4 regions of the Peribacillus sp. AS_2 genome follow, and region 2 is predicted to be linked to each of the others. Evidence: riboswitches for the same ligand, from Rfam matches in the RefSeq annotation. Region 2 holds a riboswitch; each other region holds the start of a gene.
The links. A riboswitch is a leader RNA that binds a small molecule or an ion and turns the genes downstream of it on or off. The one in region 2 is predicted to bind thiamine pyrophosphate.

Region 1 (8,021 bases), on a different contig from region 2:
GCAAGGGTGGCATTTGCACAGTCATTGACCGTAACAAAGTTGGTGATTTGGTGAACGAGTGGTTTCCTTTCTTTTACCTTCATAAATAAATCGGCTGAGGAAACCTTCATAATAAGTCACTCCTTTCTTTTTTTGAATATGAATGAAAATGATGGACAGGTCCATGACCTTTACCGATTGAAAAGCTATTGCGTATCGCTTCGGAAATATAGGTCTTGGCTTGCTCGATCGACACTTGCAATGGCAGTCCATTTGCCAGGTTAGATGTAATGGCGGATGATAGGGTACAGCCCGTACCATGAGTGTTTTTTGTATGAATGCGCTCTCCCTTGATCCAGTGGAAGTCAGTCCCATCATAAAAAAGATCATTTGGATTTCCTGCTGCATGGCCGCCTTTAAGTAAAACGGATTTGGGACCCATTTCTTGTATCGAAATGCATGCCCTGTAGAAATCTTGTTTCGTCCGAATCGGGAAGCCAGTAAGTACTTCCGCTTCTGGTACATTGGGTGTTACAAGATTTGCAAGCGGAAGCAATTCCATTTTTAAGGCAGAGACGGCCTTTTCGTCGAGCAAATGGTGGCCGCTTTTGGAAATCATGACAGGGTCAAGGATAACGATGGCAGGCATGAAGGTTTTAAGGGACGCAGCGACCGTTTCCACGATTTCTTTTGATCCAAGCATGCCTATTTTTACTGCATCGACAGGAATATCTTCAAAGATAGCTGCAATTTGATCCGATATGATAGCAGTTTCAATGGGCTGTACAGAACGGACTTCCATTGTGTTTTGGGCAGTAACGGCTGTGATGGCAGACATTCCAAATACACCATGTGCAGAAAATGTTTTTAAATCCGCTTGTATTCCAGCACCGCCCCCTGAATCAGAGCCTGCGATCGTTAATGCTGTTTTCATAAAAAAACCCCTTCATATAAGTATTTTTTAGCAATATTTTAAGTAATATGAAAGCTAAAATCGCACCTGCGAATGAACTGAACATAAAAGCCGGTAAAAAACCAAAAAGAGCAGCTTTTTCTCCCAATAGGAGGGTTGCAAGCGGATAACAGGCCAGGGAACCGAGAAAGCCGGTCCCGATCACTTCCCCTAAACAGGCGAATTTTAAGCTTTGTGTTTTTCGGTAAAGGATGGCGGCCAAAAGTGCACCAATCATGCTGCCGGGAAAGGCGAAAATTGAACCGGTACCAATCATGTTTCTAATAATGGAAACTAAAAAAGCTTGTGTCACCGCATATGCAGGCCCCAATAGAACCGCCGTCAGGACATTTGCCAGATGTTGAATAGGAAAGATTTTTGCAAATCCTGCAGGGATGAAAATAAATGAACTGGTAAGCGTCGTTAAAGCCGTGATCATGGCAGTCAATGTCAGTTTCTTGATAGGGTTCATCCTCATGTCAACCACCTACAGAGGCCAATCCTGCTCATTTTGAACCATGTCCCAGAATAAATATTCATATCGGGAAGTAACCAAAAAGTGCTTTTCTAATCTAAGAAGTTCCTTTTCAGGCATGCCTTCCGTCAATTCTTCCAACAAAGCGATTAGCCACTTGTGTGCTTCCCCGAATTCAGGAGATGAATAGGACCTTATCCAATCTGCGTAGCGATTGTTTTCCAGTGCTGCTCCATTTTGTTCTTTTAATAGCAAACCGATTTCATAATAATCCCAAGCGCAGGGCAGGAGACAGGCGATCAAGTCTGCCAAAGTCCCATGCTGAGCTGCATTTAGCATGTAACCTGTATAGGCTAGAGTGGTTGGAGTAGGTTCTGTATTTTCCAATTCCTTGGAGCTGATCCCGAATTCGGAAGCATAATGCCGATGAATATCCATTTCCACTTGAAGGGTTTCATTTAAAATGCTCGCAAATTTTGACATAGTTTCGATGTTATGGGCTTTGATGACACCTAAAGCAAAGAGCTTGGAATAATCCATGAGATAGACATAGTCCTGCTTCAGGTAATAGGCAAATTTCTTTTCAGGAAGTGTGCCGTTTCCAATTGCTTGGACAAAGGGATGTGAATGGTTCCTTTTCCAAATCTCTTTTGCCCGTGCATGCAGTCTATCACTGAATGTTTCTAATTTTGTATTCTCCATTGTTCATCCTCCTATAGAATGGCTCCCTTTACCTTTGTTAAATAAAAAACCCCGTTCCTGAATACGGAACGGGGTAGATGGATATAGTCTGTAAAATGGACGATATCATCCACTTCCCTCCGCCGGTATGAGCCGGTTCAGGTTCAAAGGGTCCGGAACTAATTCCATCTCAGTCTTAAAAAAGACTCCCCTAGTGGTGTGAATTGTATGTAATTACTGACATCATATCAGAAAGACAAGAAAATGCAACCCGTATTTGAAAGAGGAATCACTTTATGTCCAGGAAAAAAGGGAGAACCAGGTAATTGACTTTTGAAGATTATTAGGATAGAATCATTTCTACATCATTATATATTGAATTCTTATCCAGAGAGGTGGAGGGACTTGGCCCTAAGAAACCTCGGCAGCGGACCCGTTTAGGGAACTGTGCTAAATCCAACAAGCATATGCTTGGAAGATAAGAAGAGCCGAACGGACACTGTCAGCCTCTTCTTAAATTAGAAGGGGCTTTTATTTTTGGGAAATAACGTTTAGTGACATACTAGAAAAGGTATATATAATTTGGTGAAATCAAACAAGTTGATAAAGTTTAGCTAACTAGAAGCAGGCACTAGGACGGAAAGGAGCCATTTACATGGCAGAATTATTTAAGAGGATTGAACAGAGGAAGGCAAAACTCATTGAAGAGCTATTGGCCAATGGAGTATACAAAACCTCTGATGAAAGGCACCTTTATGATGCCCCATTAAAAGTACTTGAAGATGAATATAAGATTGTTATAAATAGACCTAATAACGAGTCACCTTCTGAATGGATGACATAGTAATCGGAATACAATATTTGGATTTTTGGATAAGGGATATGATGTAAGCATTCGCAGTCTACACTAGTGGATGCTTTTTTTGCGTTTATTAGAAAACGACACAAATTATACATAATTAAATAACAAAATAGGTGTTTTGTCACATTTGACCTATAAAATAACACATTTAATTTCTGGAAAATAGTTGATTTTAACTAGTGATTTCATTATGATAAAAGTGTAAAAATATTGAATAAATGGGAGGTGTCTATGATGCATTGCCGTAAGGTAACTATAGAAAAAGTTGAAGAGAAGAGACAGGAAATGATAAAGTTGGGAGCGATTTACGGCTTAACAAGTCTGCTGACTGTACAAGCCAGCCAAGAATTGGATACGCTATTGAATGCGTTAGCAAGTAAAAGAGATTCTGAATATTTTTCTCTTCAAGAAGCATATAGGTATTTTTAAATTAGCAATTCGACCTGTATTAATCTAAAAAAGCTACTGCTCAAGGCAATAGCTCTAAAGAATTATATTTAAATATCGACACGTTTACCTAGAATGATCAAATCCCGCTCAATGCCATCCATCTCGGCAACTTGAGGTAAATGTGCCCATTCTTCAAACCCGAATTTAGAAAAAAGCTTAAGGCTTGGTGTATTATGGGCGAAAATGAAACCCAATAAAGTCTTAACACCTAATTTTGGACTCAATTCAATTGCCTTTCGAATCGAAATTTGTCCAATTCCTTTTCCCCGGAAATAATCATCAATGTAAATGCTGATTTCGGCAGTGGAATTATATGCCGGTCGGCCATAAAAGGATTGAAAGCTCATCCATCCAGCGGTTTTCCCTTCTATAGTAATGATATATAGCGGTCTACTTTCTGAATGATGTTCCTCAAACCATTTAACCCTCGATTGGACGGATACAGGTTCCGTATCTGCCGTGACCATCCTTGAAGCAATTGTCGAATTATATATTTCAACAATTCTGGGTAGATCAGATAGTTCTGCCTCTCTAAACTCTATGTGTTCTTCCATGATTTAAACTCCTAACTATCATTTATTCAATCTCCAGAATGAAGGGTAATCCCGTTTTTGGTTTTAGGGACGTTGAATGAAACCCAATCCATTGAAAGTTTTATATTATCATACACTCTTTATTCTTTATCTGACAATTCTTTTTTATGTTAGTACTGCAGATTTTTTGGGTATGAACAAGATTAAATACTTCTAGTAAAAAGACAAGAGGAGAACCAAATGAAAAAATTGGCAGGTATATTGATTATCGTATTGGTTATATGTTTTGCTGCATATGAATTTCAGGCCTCGGAGTCGGAAGATGTGCAAAGGGTCATGGCTTTTGGAGATTCATTAACCTATGGAAAAGGGGATAAGGACGGGGAAGGATATATAGATGGCCTTGAAGATGAATTGAATAATCCCCAATCGGAGCAAAAAGTAAGTTTTTGGAATTACGGTATTAAAGGCCAGGAAACGGATGGGGTGATGAAACAGCTAGATGATTACCGAATTAAAACGAAACTTGATGAAGCCGATACTTTCATTGTTTTTATTGGAACGAATGACTTGATCAATAGTAATGGCGGGAACTTGGAGAAAATAAGTGACCGAAAAATCAATGAGGGTAAACGGGAATATATCAACCATCTGAAAAAGATTACATCAACACTGATAGAGGCAAACGATAAAGCGGATATTCTGGTAATAGGACTATATAACCCAATTAAAGACAATCAAAAACTTGAACAGCACATTCGCGATTATAACGAGTCAATAAAGGGATTAGCCGATAAAGGTGAAAGGATGTTATTCATTCCTACAAATGATCTTTTTGAAGATGAAAAGAAAACAAAGTATTTCAGTGATAAGTTACATCCGAATGAAAAAGGGTATCAGCTCATTGCGAATCGGGTTTTGGAAAGTTATGATTTCAAATGAAGCCAACCATGCACAGAAAGGCTTTCTGTGCATGGTTGCCTGCTAAGTTGCTAGGTATTTGATATCGCTTAGTTGAGGGAACTGTAAGTCATGGAGCTGCTTGTATCGGCCGTTGTTTTGCATTAACTGGTCATGTGTTCCTTTTTCAAGAACCTGCCCTTTTTCCAGAACAATGATTTGATCGGCGTCATGAATGGTCGATAAACGATGTGCAATGACTATTGAAGTCCGTTTTTTCATTAAACGTGACAAGGCTTGCTGGATCAAATGTTCAGATTCTGTATCCAAGGCAGCCGTTGCTTCATCGAGAATGATGATTTGCGGATTTTTCAAAAGTGCCCTGGCAATGGCAATGCGCTGTTTTTGTCCGCCTGAAAGCTTGACTCCGCGCTCTCCGATCTGAGAATCATAACCATCAGGAAAGGCACAGATAAAGTCATGCGCATTTGCCGCTTTGGCGGATTCGATGATTTCATAATCTGTAGCATTAAGTTTGCCATACACGATGTTATCACGAATGGAACCATTGAATAGAATGATATCCTGAGAAACAATTCCCATTTGTCCCCGTAATGACTTCAGTGACACATCTTTGATATTATGTCCATCCATTTTAATCGTTCCATTTTGCGGATCATAAAATCGGATCAGTAGGCTCGTGATGGTCGATTTTCCTGCGCCGGAGGAGCCGACCAAAGCGGTTACTTGACCAGCTCTCATGGTCAGGTTTAGATTGCCGAGAACAGGAACAGTCTCATCATAAGCAAAGTCAACACTTTTAAACTCAATTTTCTTTATTATGGCATGGAGTTCAATGGCATTTCCCTTGTCACTTATTTCAGGTTGGGTTTCCAATATTTCAGTTATCCGCTCAAAGGCGGCGGCTGATTGCTGGACAATGCTGATTACCCGGCTAAAATTGCGAACGGGACTCTGCAGCAACCTCAAATAGGCAAGAAAGGCCACGATTAATCCTATTGTGAATTCACCTTCCATCACTTGCCAAGCACCGAACACAATGACTGCTACAAGACCGATATTGTTCAATAAATCAATAATCGGCCCGAACATGGAACGCAGCCGAACGGACTTAAGGTTTGCAGTCATATTTTCCTGATTACGCTCCGCAAACCGCCTTGATTCGAATTCTTCATTTGTAAAAGATTAAATGAGCCGCATTCCTGAAATCGAATCCTGTAACTGGTTGCTGACATCTCCTGCGGAACTTTGTACAGACCTAAATGACATCCTGATGCGTTTCCCGAATACCCTTGTGATATAGAACATGAAAGGGAATGTAATAAGAAGGACAATGGTAAGCTTCCAGTTAATGAAAAGCATATATACCGCTACGGCAATGAAGGTCACCGTGTCAGTCAAAACCTGAAGCATGCTCGAAGAGATGAGCTGCTGCAGTAAATTGACATCATTGGTCAACCGCGACATTAAGTCACCAGTCCGGTTTTTATCAAAGAATTTCATATCCAGTGTTTGAATATGTTCATACATGCTATTGCGTATATCCATGATGGCCTTTTGACCGACCTTGGAAACGATATAGCTGTTAAAGTAGTTCAGTATAGCCAATAAGATTGCAGCACAAAGAATTCCTGCACCAATCCAGATCAACGAGTCATATCTTTTTTCGGGAATGATTTTATCAATCGTAACCTGTGTCAATTGGGGGATGGAGAACTCAAGCAATGAAATGAAAAGCATGATACATAAAACCAAAGAGCAAAACTGCCATTTCGATGGGACCCGATTGAACATTTGTTTAAGCATCAACCATATGCTTCCTTTTGAGGGCATTGCATGTATTGCACTGCGCCCTTTGTGGCTGAATGGAATATGTCCTCCACTCATAACGATCACTCCTATTTTACTGTCCTAGATGATTTTTGCCTTTATGACTATCATAGGGCTTTTCGAAAAATAGACAACTTTTAATCGGTTCGTTTTGTCAAAAAAAGAATTAATATTTTACACTTTCCTATAGGACATGGAATAATTAAAGGAGATTAGCGAGGCTGATAAGAGGAGATGCTAAAATGAATGAAAATGAAAAAATCAGGGGAGAACTTTTAAATGCGGTCAACGGACTATCGGATGAACAGCTGAACGCCCAACCTGAAACAGGAAGATGGAGCATCATCCAGGTTTTGGATCATTTATATTTAATGGAGAGGGCCATAACAAAGAGCATTTCCGATAAATTGAAAAGCGATGAAAGCATTCCTGCTGTGGATAAACCGATAGAACTTACGTTAAATCGTAAAATGAAGGTCCAGGCCCCGCCATTTGTCACTCCGTCGGAATCATACCAAACTTTGAGTGAAGTTAAGGAGAAGTTGTCCGAATCCCGAAAAGCTTTTGTACATGTCGTTGACCATGCAAAGGAAATTGATCTCGAACAAAAGTCTTTTCCGCATCCTTTGTTCAAAGATTTAAGCCTGAAGCAATGGATTCCGTTCGTGGGACTGCATGAAAAGCGGCATTTATTGCAAATTAAAGAATTAAAAGCAAAGTTATAATAGAAGAAAAACTCATCCGTCTCTGGTTGAGTTTTTCATTTTCAGATATATATTTTCGTAAAGGAAGGATTTTTTAAGTGAAAGCCACTTGGATAAGGACATGTTTGGTATTGGGCTTTTTCGGATTGCTGCTGTGGCTATTGTTCAAGTATATGCTTCCGCCTGATCTAGACGAAATCGAACTGACTGACGAGCTGAATCCGATCGTAGCCGAAAAAAAAGACGAGCTCATTCAACTGGCTAAGGACAAAGGCATCCCGGTAATCATTACGGCCGGATTCCGGTCTTTAGCCGAGCAAAATGAACTCTATGGAAAGGGCCGATCAGACCCGGGCAACATCGTAACGAATGCAAGAGGTGGCGAGTCGCTGCATAATTTCGGTTTGGCGATAGATTTTGCCCTCATTAACAAACAAGGCGAGGCCATTTGGGATATGAGTTATGACGGTAACGATAATGGAAAGTCAGACTGGATGGAAGTCGTAACAATCGCTAAAGGGTTAGGTTTCGATTGGGGAGGGGATTGGGCAGGGTTCAAGGATTATCCGCATTTACAAATGACATTTGGCTTAAGCCTGCGTGAGCTGCAGCAAGGCAAGCAGCCAAAAGGGCA
Region 2 (8,021 bases):
TCCATCATTCGGAATGAACATGGCTCCTTTTATCTCATCCGATAAAAGCGGTTCCGTTTTCCTTATTTCGGCAGTCGATAGCCATTCAGCCTCAAGTCCGGCATTTTGCTGGACTTTGATCATGTTCTTCAACTCGGCTACTTGATCACTTGATAGCGCCACCTTATACATGCCCTTATTCACTAATTCGATGTCTATTCCACTTATGTCTTTTAATTCTTCCGCCAGTGCAGGAAACATCGCCCTGCTTCGACTTGCCAATGTAAAAAGGGGATTATCAGGATCTAACTCGGATTGTGCCCCTAACATCCCAGCTGCAGCACTGGATGCTTTACTGGCAAGTCTGTCTTTTTCCAATAAGAGAACCTTCTTACCTCGCTTGGCTAATTGAAAGGCAATGGATCCACCTATTACTCCTCCCCCAACAATGATTGCATCATATATGGAATTCATATTATGTCTCCTTTCCCAAAGACTTCGCATATTCTTTAACGGCTTCAATCGGATTTTCAGCTTCAAGCACACCTGACATGACCGCAATTCCGTGTGCCCCCGCATCCAGCACGTCTTGGCAATTGAAAGGTGTTATTCCTCCTATCGCAATTATCGGAAGATCGACATTTCTTGTGATTGCTTGAAGCTCCTCAACTCCCCTAGGAGGAAGGCCAATTTTTGAAGCCGTTTCAAAAACATGTCCATAAATCGCGTAATCGGCCCCCTTGCTGAATGCGGCTTTCGCTTCATCCATGGAATGGATCGAACAGCCTACATTCATTCCTGGAAAAGCTCCTTTTACGACTTCTGCATCTAAACTATGAAAAGCCAATTGCACACCAAATGCTTTGTGTACCCAGGCTACATCCACCCGGTCATTAATGATGATCTTAGAAAGCGGAATCTTATTATCATGTAATAGCCTCACTGCTCGATAGAGTTCCGAAGCACTCCTATGCTTTTCCCTTAGATAAAAGAAATCAACATGTTCCTGAATGTTTGAAGCGATTTCCACAAACTTTTCAATTGGCTGTTTCCCAGTGGAAATTATATGCAATTCATGTGCATTCATACTAGAACCCCCAACTAGTAAAGTTACAATCTCATAAAAATCAAATAGATACTAACGGGAATTGAATCGATAGGTAAAAGCCGGCCAACAGCAGGATGATAAAATACAGAATGAAACCATGGTCCATTTTTGAAAAACCAAATTCATAATAGTATGTTCGATCCCGAGTGTCTGTAAATCGCTTTGCCTCCATCGCAACCGCGATTCGGTGAGCACGTCTGATGCTTCCGGATAACAACGGGATGGAATAGGCTTTCATTTTAAAATAGACCGACCTTATCCCTTTTCCTCTTTTGAAACCGCGTACCTTCATCGCGTTTCGTATCGTTTGGAACTCCTCCATCATGATGGGAATCAGCCTTAATGCCGCCATGAAACTATAGGCATATTTCGGTTTAAGCTTAACTTGCTGCATTAACGAATAAAACAAGTTCACTGGTCTCGTCGTTAAGGAAAAAGTTAAACCAAGGGCCGCAAAGAACAAAGCTCGAAAGCCTACCAGTAATCCCCTCATGAAACTTTCTTCCGAAATCGATATGAGGCCCCACTCAAACCAAAGCGTCTCACCTTGCCCGAATAATATCATTGCAGAAGAGGTGGATATAAAAATGAAACAAAAGGGAATCGACAAAAGCAGGATGCGTTTTATCGAATGCCCGGTAAAAAACAAAAATAATATCAATACGCCAATGGTGATGTTCATCATATAATTCAGGTCATGAATGAATAACGCCACGATGCATAATACAATCAGTACACCAAGTTTAAGGCTTGGATTAATTCCATGGAGCCATGTTTCTGCGTTTGAAACATTCATCTACATGACACTCCTTTTAACTTTGGTCTCGACAAATCCGGCTTGCGCGATGTTTTTATCACTTATTACGTTTCCGCCCTTAACCGTCCAGATCCTGGTTGCAAAGTTTTTTGAAATATGTTCGTCATGAGTTACCATGATCACGGTTATTCCGCGCTTTCGATATTCCTCGAACCATTCCAATAATGCAAAGGTATTTTTCGAATCTTGGCCAAATGTCGGCTCATCCAGGAGAATGATTTTTTTGTCGATTACGATTGATGCTGCTACGCTTAAGCGACGCTTTTGACCCATTGATAATTGAAACGGATGTTTATCCCGATGTGCCTCAAGGCGGAACACTTTAAGCAATGAGCGGACTCTCTCATCTATTTCTTGTTGCGGCCTTTTATCAATACGCAATGAATAAGCAATCTCTTCATATACAGTATTTGCAACGAACTGAAACTCAGGATTTTGAAAGACAAACGTCATATGATCCGTTGGATTTTTCACCATTTTAATGGGGTTCCCCAATAATTCATACGTACCTTTCGTTTTTATGAACTGCATCAATGCATGCAAAAGTGTACTCTTGCCCGCGCCATTTTCTCCCCTTATCACAATCCATTCTCCTGAATGGACCTTCAGCTCTTCAACCTTGATTTTTTCCTCTTTATTCCGAAAACCGCTAAATCCTTGCACATCCAGAAGGGGTAAACAATTTGTAAATTGGTGTTCCCTAGTGGGTGCATACTTCTGTATATATTCATCCCAAACACCAGGGAACCAAATTCCATGTTCTCTCATTTCATTTTTATATAGGGAAAGAATGGTGTCTCTTGGACCATCAGCTATGATTTGACCGTCATCGTTTAAAAGCACGATTCGTTCGATGAATTCTAAAACATGGTCAATTTTATGTTCGACGATAATAACCGTTTTGTCTTTTCCGACTTCCTTCAACAAGTCCCAGATTTCTTTCGTTCCTTCCGGATCAAGCATGGCTGTCGGTTCATCTAAAAATAGCACTTCTGGTTCAAGGGCCAATACTGAAGCGATTGCCAGACGCTGTTTCATCCCGCCTGATAATGTTTCTATACTTGTATGCCCTAGGTTCAATCCTACATTACGGATTTGATTTTCAATTTTCTCTTTCATTTCTTCTTTAGGGACGGAAAGATTCTCAAGGACAAAGGCAATTTCCTCATCGGCAAATGGCATGCAAAACTGGCTATCAGGGTCTTGAAAAACATACCCCCATGAAGAAGGGCATTTCAATTTCTCCGCTTTCATCGGGACTTCGATGGAATTCGGAATCAATCCGCTTAACACTTGCAACAGAGTGGACTTACCACATCCTGATGGTCCCAACAATAGCACTTTTTCTCCTTGATCAAACGATAGTGATAGGTCCTTGAATATCAAAAATTCATCACCGGGAAATTTCATTCTTAACTTTTCAACAGAAACGATTGGTTCCATGGCCCTCAACCTCTACTTTTGATCCAGTTCTGCATAATCTTTATTGGAAACCGGACGCACAAGATTTGTTACTCCTGTTGCTTCCAGGACTTTAACTAGATAATAAGCGGTCACACCTGCAAATAATATGGAACCCACAAACCTCGCTATCATGAATAACGATAGATTCCAAGTTGAAAGCGCACCTATTTCCCCGTATGCAAAATCCATGATAACTGATGCCAGGCAGGAAGCTATCGCAGCTAAAACGGCCACCGGCATATTGAATTTTTTATATTTGAAAGTCATGAACACCAGTTCCGCTAACAAACCTTGGACCACCCCATATAACAGTACGGTCAGCCCCCATGGTGAACCAAGGAAGAACTCCCCGGAAGCTGCAGCTATCTCCGCCAAAAGTGCCACACCCGGTTTCCGTAAAATTAAGAAGGCGACGGGGCCAGCTATAAACCACATTCCATAAATAAGTTGATCCAGATGTAATCCTAATGGTTTAACGGAATAATAAATCGAACCCCAAAGGATATAAACGATTCCAAATGCTACCGCAATCACGATCGTGACTAATATATCCGTTAATTTCAATCCTTTTTTCATTGTTTCATTCTCCTTTTATACTTCTAATGTTTCCTTATGAACGGGCCATGTCTCTAAACGATAAGCCATTTCCCAAAATGAGTATTCATATTGGCTGCTGAGAATAAAATGCTCTTTCATTCTCGCCTTATCTTCTTCAGTTACTTTTTCAGCTATCTCATCCAGCCTCGCAATTTGTTCTTCCACCAAAGTGCGGAACCACTCTCCTCCGTAAGCCGCTATCCATTCTTGATAAATCGGCTCTTCGGGCATGCACCCTTGCAGCTTTTCACCTATCTCATAATACAGCCAGTAACACGGCAAGATAGCTGCAATAACATCTCCTAAATGTCCCGAATATGCCGCACGATACATATGGGAAGTATAAGCATAGGCAGTCGGGGCAGGCTTGAAATTTTCCCGTTCTTCTTTTGTGATGCCTAATCTCTCGGAAAAATTCTCATGAAGCTTCAACTCCGCTTCATATGTTCCTTGTGCATGGCCGGCAAGCCTGCTTGTTGTATGTAAATCCGTAGCTTTGACTGCCCCTAAGGCTTGAACTCTAGCAAAATGAGATAAATAATAGGCATCTTGCATGACATAAAAACGGAAACACTCCAATGGCAATGTGCCATCTCCTATTCCTGCAACAAAAGGATGATTAAAACTAGCTTCCCAAATGTGATCAACTTCCTTACGGATTTCCTCTGAAAACTTCATGTCCATTACCTCCAAATTGTATTTTTTCATTGAACGTTACAGAAAAAAACACTTATCACCCCTTTTTTTGCAAACAAAAAACCACTTTCTTAAACGTAAAGAAAGTGGTTGTACTTGAAATAATACGGAAATGTATAGTTCCAGACCCCACTTCCCTACGCTGGTATAAACCAGATCAGGTTCTAAGGGTCTTAAAGTCATACTTCAATCTCAGCTTTTGTGGGTAAAAAATCAACTTTTACCTATAAAGCACCCCTAGTGGTACAAATTGTATATTAAATTCATTTGCCTTTATATTAACACGATAAATCCAATTGTCAAACGTATTAGAAAAGTTTTCTTGATTTAGGGTTACTAAACTTTCAATCTTCCATCCCCTCTTTTCCCGTAGCCTTCAAAGAATTTGATCAAAGGGAGCTCAGTTAGTAGTTTACTCGTGAGTTTTACCGGTTTACTCGTGAGTTTTGCAATTTTACTCGTGAATATAATGGTTACTCGTAAGTTTTACCGGTTTACTCGTGAGTTCTACAGTTTTACTCGTGAATTCTACTACTTTACTCGTGAGTTTTGCCGGTTTACTCGTGAATTCTGCTGTTTTACTCGTGAATTGGCCACTTGACTCGTGAATTCAGCTGCTTTACTCGTGAATTTAATGAATTCACAGTAATCCCCTTTTGAACTTTCCATCAATCCAGCTCACTATTATGACGCCGGTTAGGGATTTCCCAAAGCAACTTCTCAACTCGCGCCCATCCACCTCATCACCTCCTACTCTTTTATTATGAATTCATTATAGTAAACTTAATATTTTTAAAAACCATATAATTTCATAATGTGAAATTATATGAAAAATTTATTTTTAATTGTGAACTATCAAAAGATCGCCCCGAAGAAATGACTTTCATTACCGCATTATCAAAAATCAGTGTTAAACTATCCATGTTCATTCATATTTCCAGCTTAATTAATAACGGCCTTTTTTTGTTCTTGACTTGAATAGATGAAAGTGGTGAGGAAAGTTTCAATTTTGCGTACATTTAGAAAGTTATACCAATTTTTTGTGGATATTCCTTTAAAAAAGAGTGTGGTTTTGAATTACCGCTACGAGGTAAAAGCTGTAATCGGAACAGGAAGCTACGGTATTGTTTATCTTTGCAATGATTTGAAAATGAATGAAAATATAGTGATCAAACAGCTCCGGAAAAGTAAACGCCGCAGTAAAAAAGAGCTGAAACAATTTGAAAATGAAATTTCCATATTACGAATGTTAAACCACAGAAATATCCCTAAATTTCACGAGAAATTTTCGCAAGATGGAAATGTTTATTTTGTGATGGATTTCATAGAAGGGAATAATTTAGAAGACCATATTTTCTCGAATCAATTAACGTTCAATGAGAAAGAGTCTCTACATTTTCTGGTTAAGCTGGTCGATTTAGTATGTTATCTACATGAGCATGACATTTTCCATCAAGATATACGTATACCGAATATTCTACTTAAGAACCATCAGCCCATTTTGATAGACTTTGGTTTGTCCAAGATGATCAATTCCGCCAACCTCGCAAAAGAATCCATTTTGCAGCTGAAAAGGCAGGATTTTTACGACTTGGGGGAAATACTTCTATATGTACTTTATACGACGTACGCTTCCAAAAGTAAAAAAGCACTTCCTTGGACAGAAGAGCTTTCGTTAGAAAAAGAAACCGTGCATATACTGAAAAGGTTATTAAGCATCCAAGAACCTTACTCAAATATTAAAGATATCTCAATGGACCTTCAGGCAGTATTGAAGTCAAAGAATTGGAATTAGCTGCTGCTGCCCCGCCCTTTTCTTTTGTAGCGGTCACTTCCACTCATGGGATACCTTTTGTACCCCCGGCTGCTGCTGCTGCTGCCTCGGCGATAATGCCCATGTCTTCGCTCACTGCTGCCTTGGGAAAGCTGTTTGATTTTTTTCATTATTTTCTTCAGCATTTCTTTCACCTCTTTTATTTTGGTTTTAAAGCCTGTTATTCATTTAGCCTAACATAGTCACAGTATAAACCTTATTAATAAGTACTATAATTTTTTTTCATTTGTGTTACAATCCATTACTGCTTCATAGATTCGGCTTTTTTCATTGTTGGTCATGGGAACGCCCTGATCCCTTTAATTTATGAAACTCCAAATGGCTCTTACAACATACGAATCGATGACAAAGTCGATTTTTTATCTTTCCCATTTCTTAGTTACATTCGGAATATATTATCTGTTTTTCGAATCAGTCAGTAAAAAAAACCTGGCGCATATTTCATCGCCAGGTTTTTTTCTTCGTTCACCTTTTATTTTACAGCTTCTTTTAATTCCTTTCCTGCTTTAAAAGCAGGTACTTTACTAGCTGCAATTTGTATTTCTTCGCCAGTTTGCGGGTTTCTTCCTGTACGGGCAGCACGGTCACGCACTTCAAATGTACCAAAACCAACTAATTGGATTTTTTCATCTTTAGCAAGTGTAGCCGTGATTGTTTCAAACAATGCATCCACTACTTTTTTTGCTTCGTCTTTTGTCAGTTCAGCTTGTGCTGCAACACTGCTCACTAATTCTGTTTTATTCATATGAACACCTCATCCTTTTATTTTGTATAAAATATGTAGAGAAGACAACATAACATATCTTGTATGCCTCTGTCACTTATTATGGCTAAATAAAAGGAAATGCAGCTCAAAATTGATCTTTCTTGCAAATAAAAGGGCCTTGATCAACATACTAAGCACGGTCTGACTCTTGTTCAACTTTCTGCAGTTTCGAGCTGCAGCCATTGATAGACGGTATCCATATCAATGTTTTCTTCCAGATGAGAAGCCAAAAGATTATACGCTTCCTCCCTGCGCTCCGAGTCGCTTTGAACGTTTTCCTTCACTTCATCCAACCCCTTGTTCCGTCGAATTTGGTTAACCAGTAATCTAGTGAACAAGCGATTATGGAATATTCCATGGAGATATGTTCCCATAACTTGGTTGTCATTGGAAATGGCTCCATCCTCTCTTCCATCCTTCAATAATAGAAAGGGCCTTACTTGTGACTTCAATGTCGTTCTGCCTAAATGTATTTCGAAACCGTTAAGATTCATTTGACTTTCCATTATCCCAGCAGAAAGGACACCTTCCATTTGTACCGTCTTCTTTTCTGCTTGAAAGACGGTTTCCACCGGAAGAAGCGAAAGCCCTTCTGCGTTCTCACCATCACCCTCGATAGCATCAGGATCGAAAAGTTTAGTCCCTAGCATTTGAAAACCGCCGCATATGCCGAAGATCATCGTTCCTTGTTTCCGCCGTTCATCGATGGCCCGATCAAATCCCATACGTTTCAACCACTCTAAATCTTCCATCGTGTTTT
Region 3 (8,021 bases), on a different contig from region 2:
GACCCCACGGAGATCATATCCCATAAAGTCCCTCTCGAAAAAGCGAGTGAGGCTTATCAAATCTTTAACGATCATGAAGATGAATGTATTAAAGTGGTGCTAAAGCCATAATGTGAAGCTTATAAAAAGTCCAATGCATGGAGTTGCATTGGACTTTTTGGTTATGTTCATAAATAGTTAATGGTGTATTATGGATAAACGTATAAATGACTCGTGATAAATGATCATCATACCCTTGAAGTGAGGAAATAGGGTTACACTTTTTTTACCATGATGCCGTTTTAAAGGGGCTTCCGATGATGAAGGAGAGATGCAGTGCCAAGTGAACTTGAATAAGGGTTTTTGGTAAGGGAATGGAGTATTTATATTATATAATGATAGTGACAAAAGGAGGATGTTCAGATGGTATATAACTCGGCAGCAGAACTTTGTGAAGGGTTTGGTTATCCGCCCGTTCACGTTAAATTGACGATAGAGATCATAGATAAGAGATTGGGACCTGTAAAGGCAGAAGCGGAGATTGCCATCAAGCCTGTTAAGGCAAAGGGATACCTGGAAGTATTGGTGGAAGAATTGGAATCGGAGCATATCTTTGCCGATGAAAATGGCAGTATCTATGGCAGCTTCGGCATCGATCAAAGCATCCAGATATATGATGAGGTCCTGACTACCATTCCGTTCGAAGAGATAATGGGAAATGAAAATTGGAAAGAGACAGTTGAGGAATCCATCACGGCGGATAAACTAAGGGAACAACTGGGGAAATCCCTAAATGATTATCAATTCAGTGATTTGAGCGGGAAATATAAATTCAGGAAAAGATGTAAGATAACAGAACTCCAATTCATAGATTAAACGAAAGGAGAAGGCGATATGCTTTCTCTTTTTTACATATGGCCATAATGTTTTTCCTTATGATAATTAAATTCTTGCAGTGACACAATTTGGAGAACCTTTGACCAGGTTTTAATGGTTTCAATTTGCATTTATTATATTGCTTTACATAGGTTAATATATTGTTAAGGGCTTTTATAAGAAATAGAAACGAATATTTTAAAAGATAAAAAGGAGAATATATGAAAATTGGTTTGGTACGGCATTTTAAGGTGGCACATGAATTTCCTACTGGGAAATCTGTGACGGCGGATGATATGAAGCAATGGTTTGTGGACTATGATGCAGCGGATATTATTTATGGAACGACTTTATTTGGCATGGAGGAATGGCAGGAATGTTATTGCAGTGATATGTCGAGAGCCGTCAAGACAGCGGAACACATCTTTCCAGGCACGGTTCATCGGATGGAGGAGCTGCGGGAAATTCCTTCTCCCCCTCTGAGGGGAAGGATTAAGCTGCCGTTCATCCTTTGGGCCATCTGGATTCGCTGCTGCTCGGTGATCAACAAGCAGACAAGGGCGGAAATTAAGTTTGCTGAGCAAAGAATCAAAAAAGTATTGGATGAAGTCTTTGCAAAGGGGGAAAGGAATGTTCTGATCGTGAGTCATGCCGCCCTCATGGTATATATGAGGAAAGAGCTGATCCGACGGGGGTTCACCGGTCCAAAATTCAAGATTGCCAGCAATGGAAAACTGTATGTATTTGAAAGCGGAAAAGGGAAATGAATATATGGTTCCCACCGGAAAAGGGAAGCCATTTTGCGAAGAAAGAGGCATGCATTTTCCGAATAGTTATTCTTTTTTTATTGGTTGTGGTTTATTATTGTAATAGTGTAATTTTTACGAATTCAATATTGGGGAAAGAGGGGTGGACATTTTGCTGAAGGCAGTTTTTTTTGATTTAGATGATACATTACTATGGGATCAGAAAAGTGTAAAAGAGGCTTTTGTGGCCACATGCGAAGTTGCCAAGGAGAAATATGGTCTGAATGTCGACGAGTTTGAAGAAGCGGTGCGGAAGGAAGCGCGTGATCTTTATTCTTCTTACGATACATATGCATTCACTCAAATGATTGGAATCAACCCATTTGAGGGACTATGGGGGAATTTTCAGGATGATCATGATGAATTCCGGAAGATGGCCGGGATTGTACCGGCTTATCGGAAAGAAGCGTGGACGAGGGGCTTGAAGGCATTAGGGATCAATGACCCGGAATTTGGACTTGAACTGGCAGAACGTTTCCCGGCCGAAAGACGCAAAAAGCCATTTATCTATGAAGAAACATTCCGTGTTCTGGATGAATTAAAAGGGAAGTACAAATTGCTATTGCTTACGAACGGATCTCCTGAGCTGCAAAATACCAAACTTGAAATAACGCCTGAACTGGTTCCTTATTTCGACCAAATCGTGATTTCAGGCGCATTTGGACGAGGTAAACCGGATGCCTCCATTTTTGAGCATGCTTTGGAAATCATGGAGCTAGATAAGGATGAAGTATTGATGGTCGGCGATAATTTAATGACCGATATCCTTGGAGCATCACGGGTAGGCATAAAGTCGGTTTGGATAAATCGCCATGATAAGGAACGGAATGAAGTGATTCCAACCTACGAAATCACGCATTTAGAGGAGCTTTTCCCTATCCTTGGGAGCCTGGGGAATTAATTGGCGGTCCTCCTCCAAATAACAAATTTTTAGATGATTGCAGAGAAAATACTAGGTCTTTTAAATTATTTACAGAATGAAAAGGGTGAGATATAGTTACCCTGTAATCAATTAAATTATTCAGACTAGGGGTGTCCAATAAAAGTTGGGCTGAGAGAGAAGCGCTTAAGCTTCTTAACCCTCAGGACCTGATCTGGTTCATACCAGCGTGGGGAAGTTAGAATCTACTAAACGATGACCTTTCAATTGGTCATTTCTGTAGTCATACTAACGTTAGCCGGGTCTTAAATATGAGACCTGGCTTTTTCGTGCGAAGTGGATTGGATTTTGTCCTTTTTAAATGAACTTAAAAAGGAGAAATGAAATCATGAAGAGTAATTCAGTAAATGACATGAACGTTTCAATTATGTCCAGTTTTGCCGGGAGTAAAAAAGTGTATGTTGAGGGATCTAGACCCGATATTAAAGTACCTATGCGTGAAATTGAGCTAAGTCCGACGACAGGGGCATTCGGCGAAGAGGAGAATCCGCCTTTACGTGTATATGATACAAGCGGCTTCTATACGGATTCAGAATATCCGATTGATATTCATAAAGGCCTTGCCCCGATTAGACGCAGCTGGGTTCTGGAACGGGAAGATGTTGAAGAGTATGAAGGGCGTGAAATAAAGCCGGAAGATAACGGATATAGAAAAGTGGAGTCACAATCCAATGCCGAAGTTTTTCCGGGATTGAAAAGAAAACCATTGCGTGCGGTGAAAGGGAAAAACGTAACCCAGCTCCATTATGCCCGCAAAGGGATCATTACTCCAGAAATGGAGTTCATTTCGATCAGGGAAAATGTAGCCCCTGAGTTTGTAAGGGAAGAGGTAGCTAGCGGGCGGGCAATTATTCCGGCAAATATTAACCATCCTGAAAGTGAGCCGATGATCATCGGACGTAATTTTCACGTGAAGATAAATGCGAATATTGGAAATTCAGCTGTCAGTTCATCGATCGAAGCTGAAGTGGAGAAAATGACTTGGGCTACACGATGGGGTGCAGACAACATAATGGATCTTTCCACAGGAAAGAATATTCACACGACGCGGGAATGGATTATCAGGAATTCACCTGTGCCTGTTGGGACGGTTCCGATATATCAAGCATTGGAAAAAGTGAATGGGGTCGCGGAAGATTTAAATTGGGAAGTATTCCGGGATACATTAATCGAGCAGGCTGAGCAAGGTGTCGATTACTTCACCATACACGCTGGTGTGCTTTTGCGATACATCCCAATGACAGCAAAGCGAGTTACGGGTATTGTTTCCCGGGGAGGCTCCATCATGGCACAATGGTGCTTGGCCCACCACCAAGAAAGCTTTCTCTATACACACTTTGAAGAGATTTGTGAAATCATGAAGACGTATGATGTTTCTTTCTCATTAGGTGACGGTCTCCGTCCGGGATCCATTGCAGATGCAAACGATGAGGCACAATTTGCGGAATTGGAAACACTTGGGGAATTGACGAAGATTGCTTGGAAGCACGATGTTCAAGTCATGGTGGAGGGACCCGGTCACGTACCGATGCATTTGATTAAAGAAAATATGGATAAACAGCTGGAAGTCTGTCAAGAAGCACCATTCTATACCCTGGGACCATTGACGACGGACATAGCTCCTGGATACGACCATATCACTTCTGCGATTGGTGCTGCCATGATTGGATGGTTTGGAACGGCCATGCTTTGCTATGTGACACCGAAAGAGCATTTGGGACTTCCGAATAAAGAGGATGTTCGGGTAGGGGTCATTACTTATAAAATTGCAGCACACGCAGCTGATCTTGCAAAAGGCCATCCGCAGGCAAGAAAACGGGATGATGCCCTTTCGAAGGCTAGATTCGAATTTCGTTGGAGAGATCAATTCAATCTTTCCCTTGATCCTGAAAGGGCGGTTGAATATCACGATGAAACTCTTCCGGCAGAAGGTGCCAAAACAGCCCATTTCTGTTCAATGTGCGGACCGAAATTCTGCAGTATGAGAATCTCTCAGGACATCCGTGATTTGGCGAAGGAAAAGGGTCTGGGCTTTGAGTCGGTAATCGATGAAGGGCTTAAAGAAAAAGCGAATGAATTTAGGAAAACGGATGGGGAAATCTATCAATGATTCCGACGAGAGGGAGAATTCGATGAATCGGGTAATCCAGATAAAAGTTGAAATGAAACAGTTGGAAACTCAATTGGAGCAGCTGAAAAGAGAGCTGAATATTTTTCGGGAGAATTGCAACCATGAATTTGTGAAAAATGATTATAGTCAACAATGTACAAAGTGCCACTTGATCGAAAGTCTTCAATGGTAATGATTCCTTAATCGTCCTTTTGGAATGAATCCCTTAATCATGTTGATTCGATTACAAACATGATTAAGGGGATCTATCATTACTATTTACATACTTGTTTTATTGATATGAAGGGGAGGAGGGACAAGCCATCCTTTTTCCTTATTCAATCTTAGGAAGTCAGCACCCAATGCAGCTTTGTTGGTATGGAATTGCGCAAACATCTGTGCAATATCTTCGCGGATGCATTGACCCATCATTTGGCTGCAAGCAACTAATCCTGCATTAATATCGATTGATACTGAAGCGGAGATTTCAGGATCTTGAAGACGTGCCCCGACGGGAATATCCTCCAAATTAGCTTTAGGCCTTTCAGGTGGTGAGGGAGGCAGTCCTACGTTATTTTCTTTTAATAATGATTCAAGTTGGTCATGTTCCTGTTTCCCTTGATCGATCACTTCAACAAGCAATTTATGCAGGTCTTTGTCGCCAGTATGATTAAGCATGGTTTGATGACAGGCAATCAACCCTTTTGTAGTTGTTAGAAATGCCCATGTTCCAAAAACCTCTCCGTAATGCATAGGCTCATCTTTCGGATTTCCGCTTAAAATTCCCATAACCATCCTCCTTGAAATTCATTAACGAATTTAAGTTACCCTGAATTCATCCAAGCATGCATCGTTGATGTTTGGGAAATGTTAGAGGGCTTTTAATGCTTACCCTTTTATTCCTTGCAGCCATTCTTGATAACATTCATCACACAGCATTTCGTTTCTATCCGTGTCAGTAATTTGAAATGTTACGATATGGATTTTTTTTTCTTCCGTGACATCACTACAATAGAAGCATTGATGTGTCATTAGAAATCCTCCCATGTATATAAAGTGTTTATAGTTTAAAGCGCCACGGTTTTTTTATACAGAAAAAATGATGCAGCAGTTTTTTGGTCTTCTTGGAAGAGTTTAGATTGAATAATCCGGTTGGGGTTTAACATACTAAACGTGTTCGCTTGATTGATAAAATGAGGAGGGAAATACAATGCAAAACCAATATCAACAAGGTCAAGTACACCAGAACATGCAAACGGGTGCTATCCCCCCACAATTGAATCACGGTGGTCACGAAGTATTCGATGTACATGAAGTGCTGTCGGGAGCGATCGGTACTTTAAACACGTATACTCTTTTGCGTCAGCATGTCCAAGATCAGGAATTACTCGACATTCTGGATCGTCAATATCAGTTCATCCAAGATGAATATAATATTTCATTGGAGTGCTTCCAAACGGGCCAGGATCCTTCTAAACGGACTGAGAGCTACAAAATGAATCAAGGTAACGATTTTATATATGGATTGACACCAACTCAGCCAAAAAAACCTTTGCAATCCGTATCGGAAATTACGGATGAATGCATTTCAGGCTTGATGCTTGCGGCTGTTAAGTCTGCGGCATCCATGAAGGCGATGGCAGCACTTGAAATAACGAATCCGGTGGTTCGCCGCGTATTTGCAGATTCCGTTCCGAACTGCATTGAAATGGCCTATGAGATTTCGATATATCAAAACAAACATCATTATTACCAAGTTCCGCAGCTTGCACAGCAGGATATGCAACAAATGATGAATTCGTATGCCCCCGCACAAGGGAATAACAACAACATGAGTCATTAAAAGCAGTTATTAATAACATAAAGAAGGGATAGGACTGATTCTCCTATCCCTTCTTTATCATTGTTTCATCTGATTTATTTCCTGAATACATTCCTGGACGAGGGTAACAGCCTGACTCATGGTTGCTCCTCCGCCAAATGCCGCGGTCACACCAATGGCTTCAAGAATTTCTTGTTCGGAACAGCCTTGAACAAGACATCCTTTTGTATGATAGATAATACAGTATTCATCTTGTGAATATAAGCTTATTCCTAGTGCGATAAGCTGTTTTTCTTTCTTGGACAATTGACCTTCTTTAAAGCACTCTTCCGTAAACGAATTGAATTTCTCAGCAAGATCTGGCATTTTATGCGTAAAGACACCGATTCCAGCTTTATAATCACGAAGAGCATTTTCAGTAGAATTGTTCGCTTCATATTCCATTTTTCATTCAGCTCCATCCAAAATTTTTTCATCAAAAATTAGTATGAGCTAAATGTTGGACGATTAAACAGAAACGCAGGAGTTTACCGAAGTAATCATGGAACCGCCTTCCTATAAGGCAAGTGACCCCTTGGGCCGGGTAACTTTGAACCATTGATAGCAAAGGATGCATATAAGTGCAACGTCAATCGCATCACCAGCATAGTACATTAACATTCCGCCATTTTCCGCTTGTACCTTGGTGACTCCGTTTGGCGGGTGGGCAAAAATATATTTAGAAAGGATATCATGGCCGGCCAGTGAAATTGTAAATACGATAGCTCGAAACATAAAGCTGAACCTGTGGGGTGCAGGGTCCATATAAATCATAGACGCAGTGAATAGATAGCCTGCTATGAACACGTGGAAATGCACTAATGCATGCAGAAGGGCATTCTGATGCATCAACCCGTACAGACCAGTCGTATAAAGGATCCAAAGCCCTCCAATATTAAGCGCAGAGGCAGTGATTGGATTGCTTAAAAATCGCAGCGGCCAACTTTTCAACACCTTTGAAAGGCGTCTTGCTGATTGTACATCAAGTGTTCGCAGTGCAAGCGTAATGGGTGCAGCAAGCACGAGCAGGATGGGTGCAATCATTCCAAGCAGTAAATGACCAACCATATGCGCCGTGAAGTCCATATGCGCACGATTGGCTATTGGGCCTATAATTGCAGAGGCTGCACAGAGAGTGCCAAGAATCCAAAAGAAGGTACGGTATAATGGCCATTTTTTATAGCGGCGGTTCGAAATGATGACAGCTGCGATATAAATCACTAAACCCGGCATGAGTAGCATCAATAAAATCGGTTCAAAAACAGTTCCGTTATCATGAATATGTCCATTACTGTGCATTGCTGGCGTCTTCTTTCATTTTAAGTAAGCTGCGCCTTGTTTGAATGACGAGGGTAATGCCAATCAAGATCATGATTGTAGCGGCAATGTTCCAAGTCAAGTCGTATGGGAAAATATCGACATTGTAACGGATTTGATGGAGGCGCATGA
Region 4 (8,021 bases), on a different contig from region 2:
TCGCAAACGATAGGTGCATCGTCATGAACGGCATGAAGGATAACCGGCTTTTCAATCTCTTTAGCTAAGGTCAGGAACCTCTCCAGTATCACTATATATGCTGTGTTATCAATATTGGGGTTTTCCTGCCTTAGGTAATAGGGCAGCCCAACCTCGCCTATGGCAACCATATCGTGACGATGTTCCCGCATCCAGCTCAATAATTCATACACTTCTTCATCACTCGGGAGGGGCTGCTCTGGATGAAAACCAAAGGCAGGCTTAATTCGTGAATCTTTAAGTGAAAGCTGATAATGTTTAATCGAAGAAGCCAAATTCATGGAAACAGTGAGCAAGGATTCCAACTGAACCTTTTCCATATCTTTCAGGATCTGCTTTCGCTTAACAATATCATACTTATCCAAATGGATATGGCTGTCGATGATTCTCAAATGATATCGCCTCCTTACTTAAGTAGTGAAAGTTGGCTTGAGTGCTGCATATAATTCTCTCTTCAAATGAATAAATTCATCACTAAGAAGCTGTTCTTCTCTTCTTGGCCTTGAAAATGGAACTTTCACTTCTTTGATGACAGCAGCCGGTTTTGCTGATAACACATAAATTCTATCTGATAGGAAAACCGCTTCATCTATGCTGTGAGTGACAAAAAGCACCGACCTCCGATTTTCTTCCCAAACAGACAACAGCCATTGTTGCATTTGCAATCTAGTCAGTTCATCCAAGGCAGAAAAGGGTTCGTCCAGGCACATCAAGTCCTGTGGACTTAAGATACTCCGAATGAATGCCGCCCTTTGCTTCATGCCTCCAGATAATTCATGGGGATATGCTTTATCGTATTCTTCTAAACCAGCTTTCATCAAAAGGTTTTTTGCCTTTTCTTTATCTCTGGTCCCAGCAAGTTCACTTCCAAGCAAAACATTTTCCAATACCGTTCTCCAAGGTAAAAGGGAAGGCTGCTGAGGCATATAGCTGATATGTCCCTTTAAGCCATTTATCTTTTTACCATCCAATGAAATGATGCCATGATCAGGCTTCAAAATCCCGCCGATCAAGTGGAACAATGTACTTTTACCGCTTCCCGATGGCCCAAGGATCGTAACGAATTCCCCATCATTCACTTGGAAATTCATATTCTCCAATATATTCTGCTTACCATCGAAAGAATAGGAGACGTCTTTAATTTCCAGCTTCACCCTTTTCGCCCTCCTTTCTCTTCCAAGAAACCAAGTATTTCTCCAGGAAAGTGATGATTCCAAAAAAAATCAGGCTCATTCCCATAATGATGAAAATGGCTACAAACACCCGATCTGTCCTGAACGCTGAAGAAGCGAGAGTCATATAAACACCAATCCCCGATTTTGCCCCAAGCCATTCCGAAATAACCGCACCCATTACACTATAGGAAGCCGAAATTTTCAGGCCGGAGAAAATGAACGGGATCGAGTGAGGAAGTTCCAGCTTCCAAAATAACTGGTTTTTCCCCGCTCCCATCATCTTGAAATAATGCTTAAGCTCGTATGGTGTCTGGCGAAAACCGTCCAATGATGCGACCGCAACCGGAAAAAAACATACAAGTGAAATCACGATTAACTTAGGCAGCATGCCAAAGCCAAACCAGATCACCAAAAGCGGCGCCAAAACAATTATAGGTATATTTTGTGATAGTATGAGCAGAGGATAAACCGCGTCCTTCACACCTGGAAATAGGTGCAGGATTGCCGCGATCAATAAGCCGATGCAGCTTCCAATAAAAAAACCTGACAACGCAAGCTCGGTTGTGGATATAAGGTGTCCGTAAAGATTGCGGGACGACTCAATTCCTTCAATGAAAATGGCCGATGGAGCGGGAAGCAGCCATTCTTCAACTTTCAATAAGACTGTCACTGACTCCCATACTATCAGCAACAATAATAAAAGAAAGAAGGGAGCCCCCTTCTTCCAAATTCCCCTTCCGATCATGCCCGATATTTCTCCGTTAACGTATCCATCGTAATCCCGCTTGGCTGATATAATATTTTCACTTGGGAAATGACATTCGGTGATCCTATTTCAATCATTCTTACATTCATTTTTTCTATCACGGCAAAAAGCTCGGAAAGCTCCCCCTCCATTGTCGTTTCAAGCGGGTGAACCTCATACTTGACACCTGATTCTTCAATGATCTTGATTGCTTCATCGACCATAGGGATGACATTTTCCCCTTTAGGAATAATTTGTATACTAATTAATGAATTGGCCATTGTATTTCCTCCTATTTTGGTAAAAATTCATTGGTAAATGCCTTTTCAGGATCGAAATCACCTTCAAGAAGCTTATTTTCAGTCATCCACTCACTGTAATTCTTCCAAATTTCAAGCTTTTGTTCACCCCATCGCGGAGCATCATCCTGATACTTGGCTGCAAGCCACTCCTGGCTTTTCTTCACTAGTTTTGGATCAAGATCCGGTGCAGACTCAATTAACATATCTGCTGCATCATCAGGATTCTTAATCGCAAACTGGTATCCTTTCGAAGCTGCATGGACGAATGCTTTAACAGTCTCGGGATCTTCTTTTATCATCTTTTCATTTGTAGTCAAAACAGGCGTATAGTAATCAAGCTTATCAGAGTATTCCGTTAAGTACACCATATTAAGCTTATCATTTCGCAACTCAGCCTCAATGCCTGTCCAACCATAATAAATCCAGGCAAAATCTATATCCCTTTTAACCGAAGTGAAAAAATCCATGTCTCCTGTATTGACTATGTCCACTTTATTTACATCCGCATTTTCCTTTTTCATGAGTGAATCAATAATGGCCTTTTCAACCGGAGATCCCCAGCCACCATACGTTTTCCCTTCAAAATCCTTGGGAGTCGTAATGTCCTTAGCCTCAGGGGAAGCGAATCCCGAAGTATTATGCTGGATGACGGCAGCTACCGAAACAATCGGCACACCCTGTACGCGGGCCTGTGTTATGCCCTCTTGATAGCTCACGCCAAATTCAGATTTCCCTGAAGCGACAAGCTTATCAGCTCCAGCTTCACCTGGCATGATAATTTCCACATCAAGACCTTGTTCTTTAAAATAACCTTTTTCCTTGGCTACATACAATCCTGTATGGTTTGTATTCGGTGTCCAATCGAGCACGACCGATACCTTCTTTAATTTTTCATTTTTAGATGCTTCTTCTTTTTCATTAGTTCCGCCTGCTCCGCATCCAGCTAAAAGGAAGAACGAAGTTAACAGTGGTAAGAATTTATTCAAGTCATTATCCTCCTACACATCTTATAAGATTCATATGCCGGAACCATAATAGGGCTCCAGGGCTATTCAAATACTGGATAAAAAAGCAAAAAACGCCCGAAGATGAATTCGGACGTTAACATACAAAACAGAAAATCAGTCATAATATGTTCCCTCCGCTGGCATCACCCAGATCAGGTTCAAAGAGTCAGCATCTAATGGATGCAATCTCAGCCAGCAGTACTGGCCCCCCTACATTTCTCGCACATATGAACTTTTCTCTCTCATTATATCAATTCATGGGGAAAAAGGAATACTAATTTGCTTCTTCTCTCTAATTGGAAAGGTATTCCTGGCACTTCAGGATATCTTGCAAATATCTTTTGGAACGAAAATCATTGAAAGCAAAATAATTCTGCCTCTTTCCGTTCCAATCATTCTTGGCTGCAACGGCGGCGGACACGTTCCAAATAGTCATTTCTTTTCAAGCATTCATATAATGAGCATTACATGTAGACATTTTTGTTTACTTGTTTTATTAAACCCTTAATTTCATAAGCAAAAGGTGGATATGTCATGATAAAGATTAATCACAAATGGTTAGATGTCAGTCAAATCCAACCAGGTACAGCCTCTGCCAAATCGCTTGAAACTCTTCAATGCTTGGCGGAAGATTCTAACGTTTTTGAATACCGGAACTTTGGGGATTTTAATTTCGAGATACAGCTGAGGAACCGAGTCATAGAGGCAGCTATTGCGTTGGATAAAAGCGGTCCGGATTTTTCCACACTTGAGGAGTCTCAATCCAATCAACGTTATTGGCACCTTTCAAAGGATGGCACCTTTACCCTTCAGCCAGGGATTCTCCCTCATGCTGCGCTCGTTGACATTTTCATGAATGGAGGGCTTTATGCCTTCGAATGCGGTACAGCAATGGTCGTCACTTTTTTAAAGGCGATTTTGGATTTGATCGGCCCTAGGAATTTCGACCATCTTTTTTCAGACCTATTTTTATATGACTTTCGCCCTCCACAGAATATGGCTCTCATTATTCATCAAGGAAGGGATTATTTACCAGGTGATTGCGTTTACTTCAAAAACCCTGATCACGACTTGGCAACCCCTGAATGGCAAGGTGAAAATGCCATATTATTAGGGAATAACCTCTTTTATGGCCACGGGATCGGGATTACCACTGCACAGGGAATCATCGATGAATTAAATAGCAATAGAAAGCCATTCGCCACCATATCAGCATTTCTGACAACGCATATCATTTCCCTGGATAGTTCCTTCTATAGACAATTCCAACTAAATAACCCCCGTGCCAAGCCCGATAACAGTCCTGCCAGCCTTTCCAATTGTATTGTTTCTGAAATAGGTTCGAAGATATACCTTTCATGACCCTGGCATTTCGCCTATGCCATAAATCCGTTTTATTGAATATCGACATAAAAAAATGCTTGGGCAGAAAATTCCCCAAGCATTTTTTCTATTCAAGCACCAATATTCCCTTTGCCTTTGAACCTGCGGGCACTTGCCTGCCCCCATTTCGTTATGGATAGTGTATAAACAGCCAAGGCCGACCATATGAACAAAAAGGCTAAAAGATGTGCTTTGGTGAAACTTTCATGATAGACGAATACCCCGATCAATAAAGATAAGGTCGGAGCGATATACTGAAAAATGCCTAGCATCGATAACGGGATCTTCTCGGCCCCTTTTGCAAAATATAAAAGAGGCAATGCCGTGGCAATCCCGCCGCCCACCAACAGCAAGCTTGTGCTCCCGTCTGTAAAGAATTGCATTTCCGACCTGTTCATCAAGTAAATCAGGTAACCTAGGGCCAGAGGCGTTACCATCATCGTTTCGAGCGTCAGCCCGATTGCCGATTCGGCCTTGATCATTTTTTTTGCCAGACCGTATAATCCAAAGGTCATGGCCAAAACAAGAGAGATCCACGGGATCGTGCCGAAATGAATGCCAAGGATCAAGACTCCGATTCCTGCAAGCAGGAATGAAATGATTTGGGCCCCGCTCAATTTTTCTTTTAAGACTATCACTCCCAATAGTACACTGACGAGCGGATTGATATAATATCCAAGGCTCGTGTCGAGGATCCGTCCTGAGTTAACGGCCCATATGAACACTCCCCAATTAGCTGTAACAAGCAGTGACGCCGTTAGTAATGCCGTAAAGAGTTTCGGATTGCCCATTATGTTTTTGACATAATCTAGAAACGCCTGCCATTTTTTCATGAACATCAATAAAACCAGCATGAACACGAAAGACCATAATACCCTCTGAGCTAAAATTTCTATTGCACCGACTCCCTGAAGGAACTTCCAGTAAACCGGCACAACTCCCCACATCATGTAAGAAAGGGCTGCATAAATCGCCCCTTCTTTTTGTTGATCCACTTTCATAACAAGCCTTCTTTCCATTTACATTCCTTTATCTAACTCCATCTAACAATTTTGTATTTCCATTTCTTTTTTTGCAACTGTTAATTTTTATCATACATGATTTTGTCATCGATGACCGTCATGACCGCCTCAGCTTTCAGGAGATCATCCGGTGCAACAGCAAAGACATCCAGATTAAACACGGTAAAATCGGCATCGTACCCTTTATTGATCACACCGCGGCGTTTTTCCTGGCCGATTGCTACAGCACTCCCTTTGGTATACAATGCGAAAGCCTCGAAAACGGAAAGCCTTTCAGACAAACCATATACGGTGCGGTCCTCACTGTTGATTTTCATCCTTGTGACAGCGGCATGAATGCCCAAAATCGGATTTAATGGTTCAATGGGTGCATCCGACCCTCCCGCACAAATGATGCCCATGTTCAAATAGGTTCTCCAGGCATAGGAGGATTCCAATAGATCGGCTGATACCTTTTCTTCCACCCACGGAAAATCGGACGGAACGAACCCCGGTTGAATATCAAAGATTACCGGCAGCTTTGCCGCACGCTCCAAAAGCTCCGGCCGTACAATCTGCGCATGGATGAGCCGGTCCCTCTGTCCCTTTTTCGGGGGGAGGGCTTCAATTGCATTCAATACGTATTCAAAAGCGAGATCGCCAATCGCATGGACAGCAATCGGCATTCCGGCAGCCCTTGCTTTTTTCACCCATTCCTGAAGCTCGTTTTCAGTGAATATCGCGACTCCATTCGTATTCTTTTGATCTACATAAGGTTCGCTCAACAGGGCTGTGCGTCCGCCTAAGGAGCCGTCGGTAAAGATCTTCATGCTGTCGAATTTGATATATCGCGTACCTTTCTGATAGCCGCCGCCTGCTGCCAGCATTTCTTCTAACGCTTCGTGATGGACGAGCAAGTTGGCGCGAAAGGCCATTTCCCGGTCCTCGATTACCGATTTAAACGCCTGATATGTCGGTATGAAGCCATTGTAGTAATGGAGGTCCTCGGTATGACCGCCAGTCAAACCTAGCTTATATGCGTCTTCTATGGCCTCTGTGAGCGCGTTTTCGATATACTCTTGATCAATGCCGGGAAGGCTGTCTAAAATAAGGTTCTGCGCCTGGCTTTCTTTAAATAATCCATTTAAACGTCCGTCAGGATAACGGCAGATCACCCCGCCTGAAGGTTCTTTTATATCTTCTTTAATATCCGCTTCCAAAAGGGCCCGGGAATTGACCACCAAGGCATGACGGCAGACCCTTTTCAATACGATGGGATGATCTGCCGATATCGCGTCAAGCTCATCCCGTAATATCAATTCAGGCCTCGGCCATTCATTTTCATTCCACCCTTCGGCAACGATCCACTTTCCGGCCGGGGTCTTTAAGCACTTTTCCTTCAAGGATTTCATGATCGACTCCCTGCTATCCATCAAAGAGAGGTCTAGACGAAGCAGTCTTTCACCATGTCCGACCAAATGAAGGTGACTATCCACTAATCCCGGCAGCATCGTTTGTCCTTTTAAGTCGATTTCCCTGGAAATATTGCCGGCATGTTCATTTTTCAAATGGTCCAGGCTGCCGGTATCAACAATTACCCCCTTTTCAGTGAAGACTGCCTCCACTTGATCATTTTCTTTAATCATCGTATAAATCGACCCATTGAACCATAACGTTCCCATTCCGGCTTTACACTCCTTATTAAATGATTGTTACTGTGCAGATATGCAGTAAGTGTACCATCTCATAACACGAATTCCCATATTTATGCTTTTACCCAAGTCCCTGTCAATAAAAAAAACGCCAGCCTTGAAGGCTGACGTTCATGCATTTCAATCAATTGTTAAGGAGTGCTTCTTCCCTTTTCCGTAAATCCACCCGTTTGATTTTACCTGATGTCGTTTTGGGAAGCTCTTCTAAAAATTCGATTTTCCTTGGATATTTATATGGAGCAGTCAATTCTTTCACGTGCGATTGAAGCGTCTTGATCAAGTCCTGGCTGTTCGGATCGATATCATCCATCAAGACGACATACGCCTTGACCACATTTCCCCTTATTTCATCAGGACTTGCTATAACGGCACACTCTTTAACATATGGATGCTTAACGAGTGCATCTTCCACTTCAAACGGTCCGATCGTATATCCCGAACTGATGATGATATCATCAGAACGACCCTCAAACCAGAAATAACCATCCTCATCCTTTTTCGCTTGATCGCCGGTGATATAATAGTCCCCGCGGAATTGCTGCGATGTCCGCTCGGGATCTTTAAAATATTCTTTAAAAAGAGCAGGTGTATCGACATGTACGGCAATATCCCCCACTACGCCAGGCGAACAAGGTTTACCGGAGTCATCGATGATTT

Region 1: another riboswitch for thiamine pyrophosphate. It lies ahead of tenA (thiaminase II); the one in region 2 lies ahead of tenA (thiaminase II).
Region 3: another riboswitch for thiamine pyrophosphate. It lies ahead of thiC (phosphomethylpyrimidine synthase ThiC); the one in region 2 lies ahead of tenA (thiaminase II).
Region 4: another riboswitch for thiamine pyrophosphate. It lies ahead of OTG27_RS15680 (ABC transporter substrate-binding protein); the one in region 2 lies ahead of tenA (thiaminase II).

Annotation. Positions count from the first base shown of each region.
Region 1 covers NZ_JAPTGA010000004.1:362,705-370,725, reverse strand. Annotated here, with positions in the region: gene thiM (hydroxyethylthiazole kinase) at 1-110, opposite strand, end outside; gene thiD (bifunctional hydroxymethylpyrimidine kinase/phosphomethylpyrimidine kinase) at 107-913, opposite strand; gene thiW (energy coupling factor transporter S component ThiW) at 882-1,403, opposite strand; gene tenA (thiaminase II) at 1,419-2,108, opposite strand; TPP riboswitch at 2,206-2,310, opposite strand; SAM riboswitch class I at 2,468-2,572, shown strand; gene OTG27_RS09690 (Fur-regulated basic protein FbpA) at 2,743-2,931, shown strand; gene OTG27_RS09685 (aspartyl-phosphate phosphatase Spo0E family protein) at 3,184-3,378, shown strand; gene OTG27_RS09680 (GNAT family N-acetyltransferase) at 3,447-3,953, opposite strand; gene OTG27_RS09675 (DUF459 domain-containing protein) at 4,173-4,874, shown strand; gene OTG27_RS09670 (ABC transporter ATP-binding protein) at 4,917-5,729, opposite strand; partial or broken gene OTG27_RS09665 (ABC transporter transmembrane domain-containing protein) at 5,811-6,593, opposite strand; gene OTG27_RS09660 (DinB family protein) at 6,926-7,408, shown strand; gene OTG27_RS09655 (M15 family metallopeptidase) at 7,486-8,021, shown strand, end outside.
Region 2 covers NZ_JAPTGA010000005.1:27,086-35,106, reverse strand. Annotated here, with positions in the region: gene thiO (glycine oxidase ThiO) at 1-453, opposite strand, end outside; gene tenI (thiazole tautomerase TenI) at 455-1,066, opposite strand; gene OTG27_RS10350 (energy-coupling factor transporter transmembrane component T family protein) at 1,107-1,883, opposite strand; gene OTG27_RS10345 (ABC transporter ATP-binding protein) at 1,884-3,347, opposite strand; gene OTG27_RS10340 (ECF transporter S component) at 3,360-3,944, opposite strand; gene tenA (thiaminase II) at 3,960-4,643, opposite strand; TPP riboswitch at 4,779-4,910, opposite strand; gene OTG27_RS10330 (hypothetical protein) at 5,080-5,262, shown strand; gene OTG27_RS10325 (protein kinase domain-containing protein) at 5,728-6,456, shown strand; gene OTG27_RS10320 (hypothetical protein) at 6,453-6,620, opposite strand; gene OTG27_RS10315 (HU family DNA-binding protein) at 6,968-7,240, opposite strand; gene OTG27_RS10310 (cobyric acid synthase) at 7,414-8,021, opposite strand, start outside.
Region 3 covers NZ_JAPTGA010000003.1:21,782-29,802, forward strand. Annotated here, with positions in the region: gene OTG27_RS05695 (zinc-dependent alcohol dehydrogenase) at 1-111, shown strand, start outside; gene OTG27_RS05700 (hypothetical protein) at 403-855, shown strand; gene OTG27_RS05705 (histidine phosphatase family protein) at 1,077-1,622, shown strand; gene OTG27_RS05710 (HAD family hydrolase) at 1,774-2,562, shown strand; TPP riboswitch at 2,680-2,794, shown strand; gene thiC (phosphomethylpyrimidine synthase ThiC) at 2,930-4,711, shown strand; gene OTG27_RS05720 (hypothetical protein) at 4,734-4,904, shown strand; gene OTG27_RS05725 (DUF3231 family protein) at 4,991-5,500, opposite strand; gene OTG27_RS05730 (hypothetical protein) at 5,600-5,743, opposite strand; gene OTG27_RS05735 (spore coat protein) at 5,922-6,554, shown strand; gene OTG27_RS05740 (carboxymuconolactone decarboxylase family protein) at 6,612-6,977, opposite strand; gene OTG27_RS05745 (cytochrome c oxidase assembly protein) at 7,089-7,814, opposite strand; gene OTG27_RS05750 (DUF2243 domain-containing protein) at 7,861-8,021, opposite strand, start outside.
Region 4 covers NZ_JAPTGA010000008.1:65,259-73,279, reverse strand. Annotated here, with positions in the region: gene OTG27_RS15700 (TatD family hydrolase) at 1-431, opposite strand, end outside; gene OTG27_RS15695 (ABC transporter ATP-binding protein) at 450-1,187, opposite strand; gene OTG27_RS15690 (ABC transporter permease) at 1,177-1,959, opposite strand; gene OTG27_RS15685 (thiamine-binding protein) at 1,956-2,240, opposite strand; gene OTG27_RS15680 (ABC transporter substrate-binding protein) at 2,252-3,247, opposite strand; TPP riboswitch at 3,381-3,490, opposite strand; gene OTG27_RS15675 (protein-glutamine gamma-glutamyltransferase) at 3,803-4,630, shown strand; gene rarD (EamA family transporter RarD) at 4,723-5,652, opposite strand; gene OTG27_RS15665 (amidohydrolase) at 5,733-7,334, opposite strand; gene mbcS (acyl-CoA synthetase MbcS) at 7,489-8,021, opposite strand, start outside.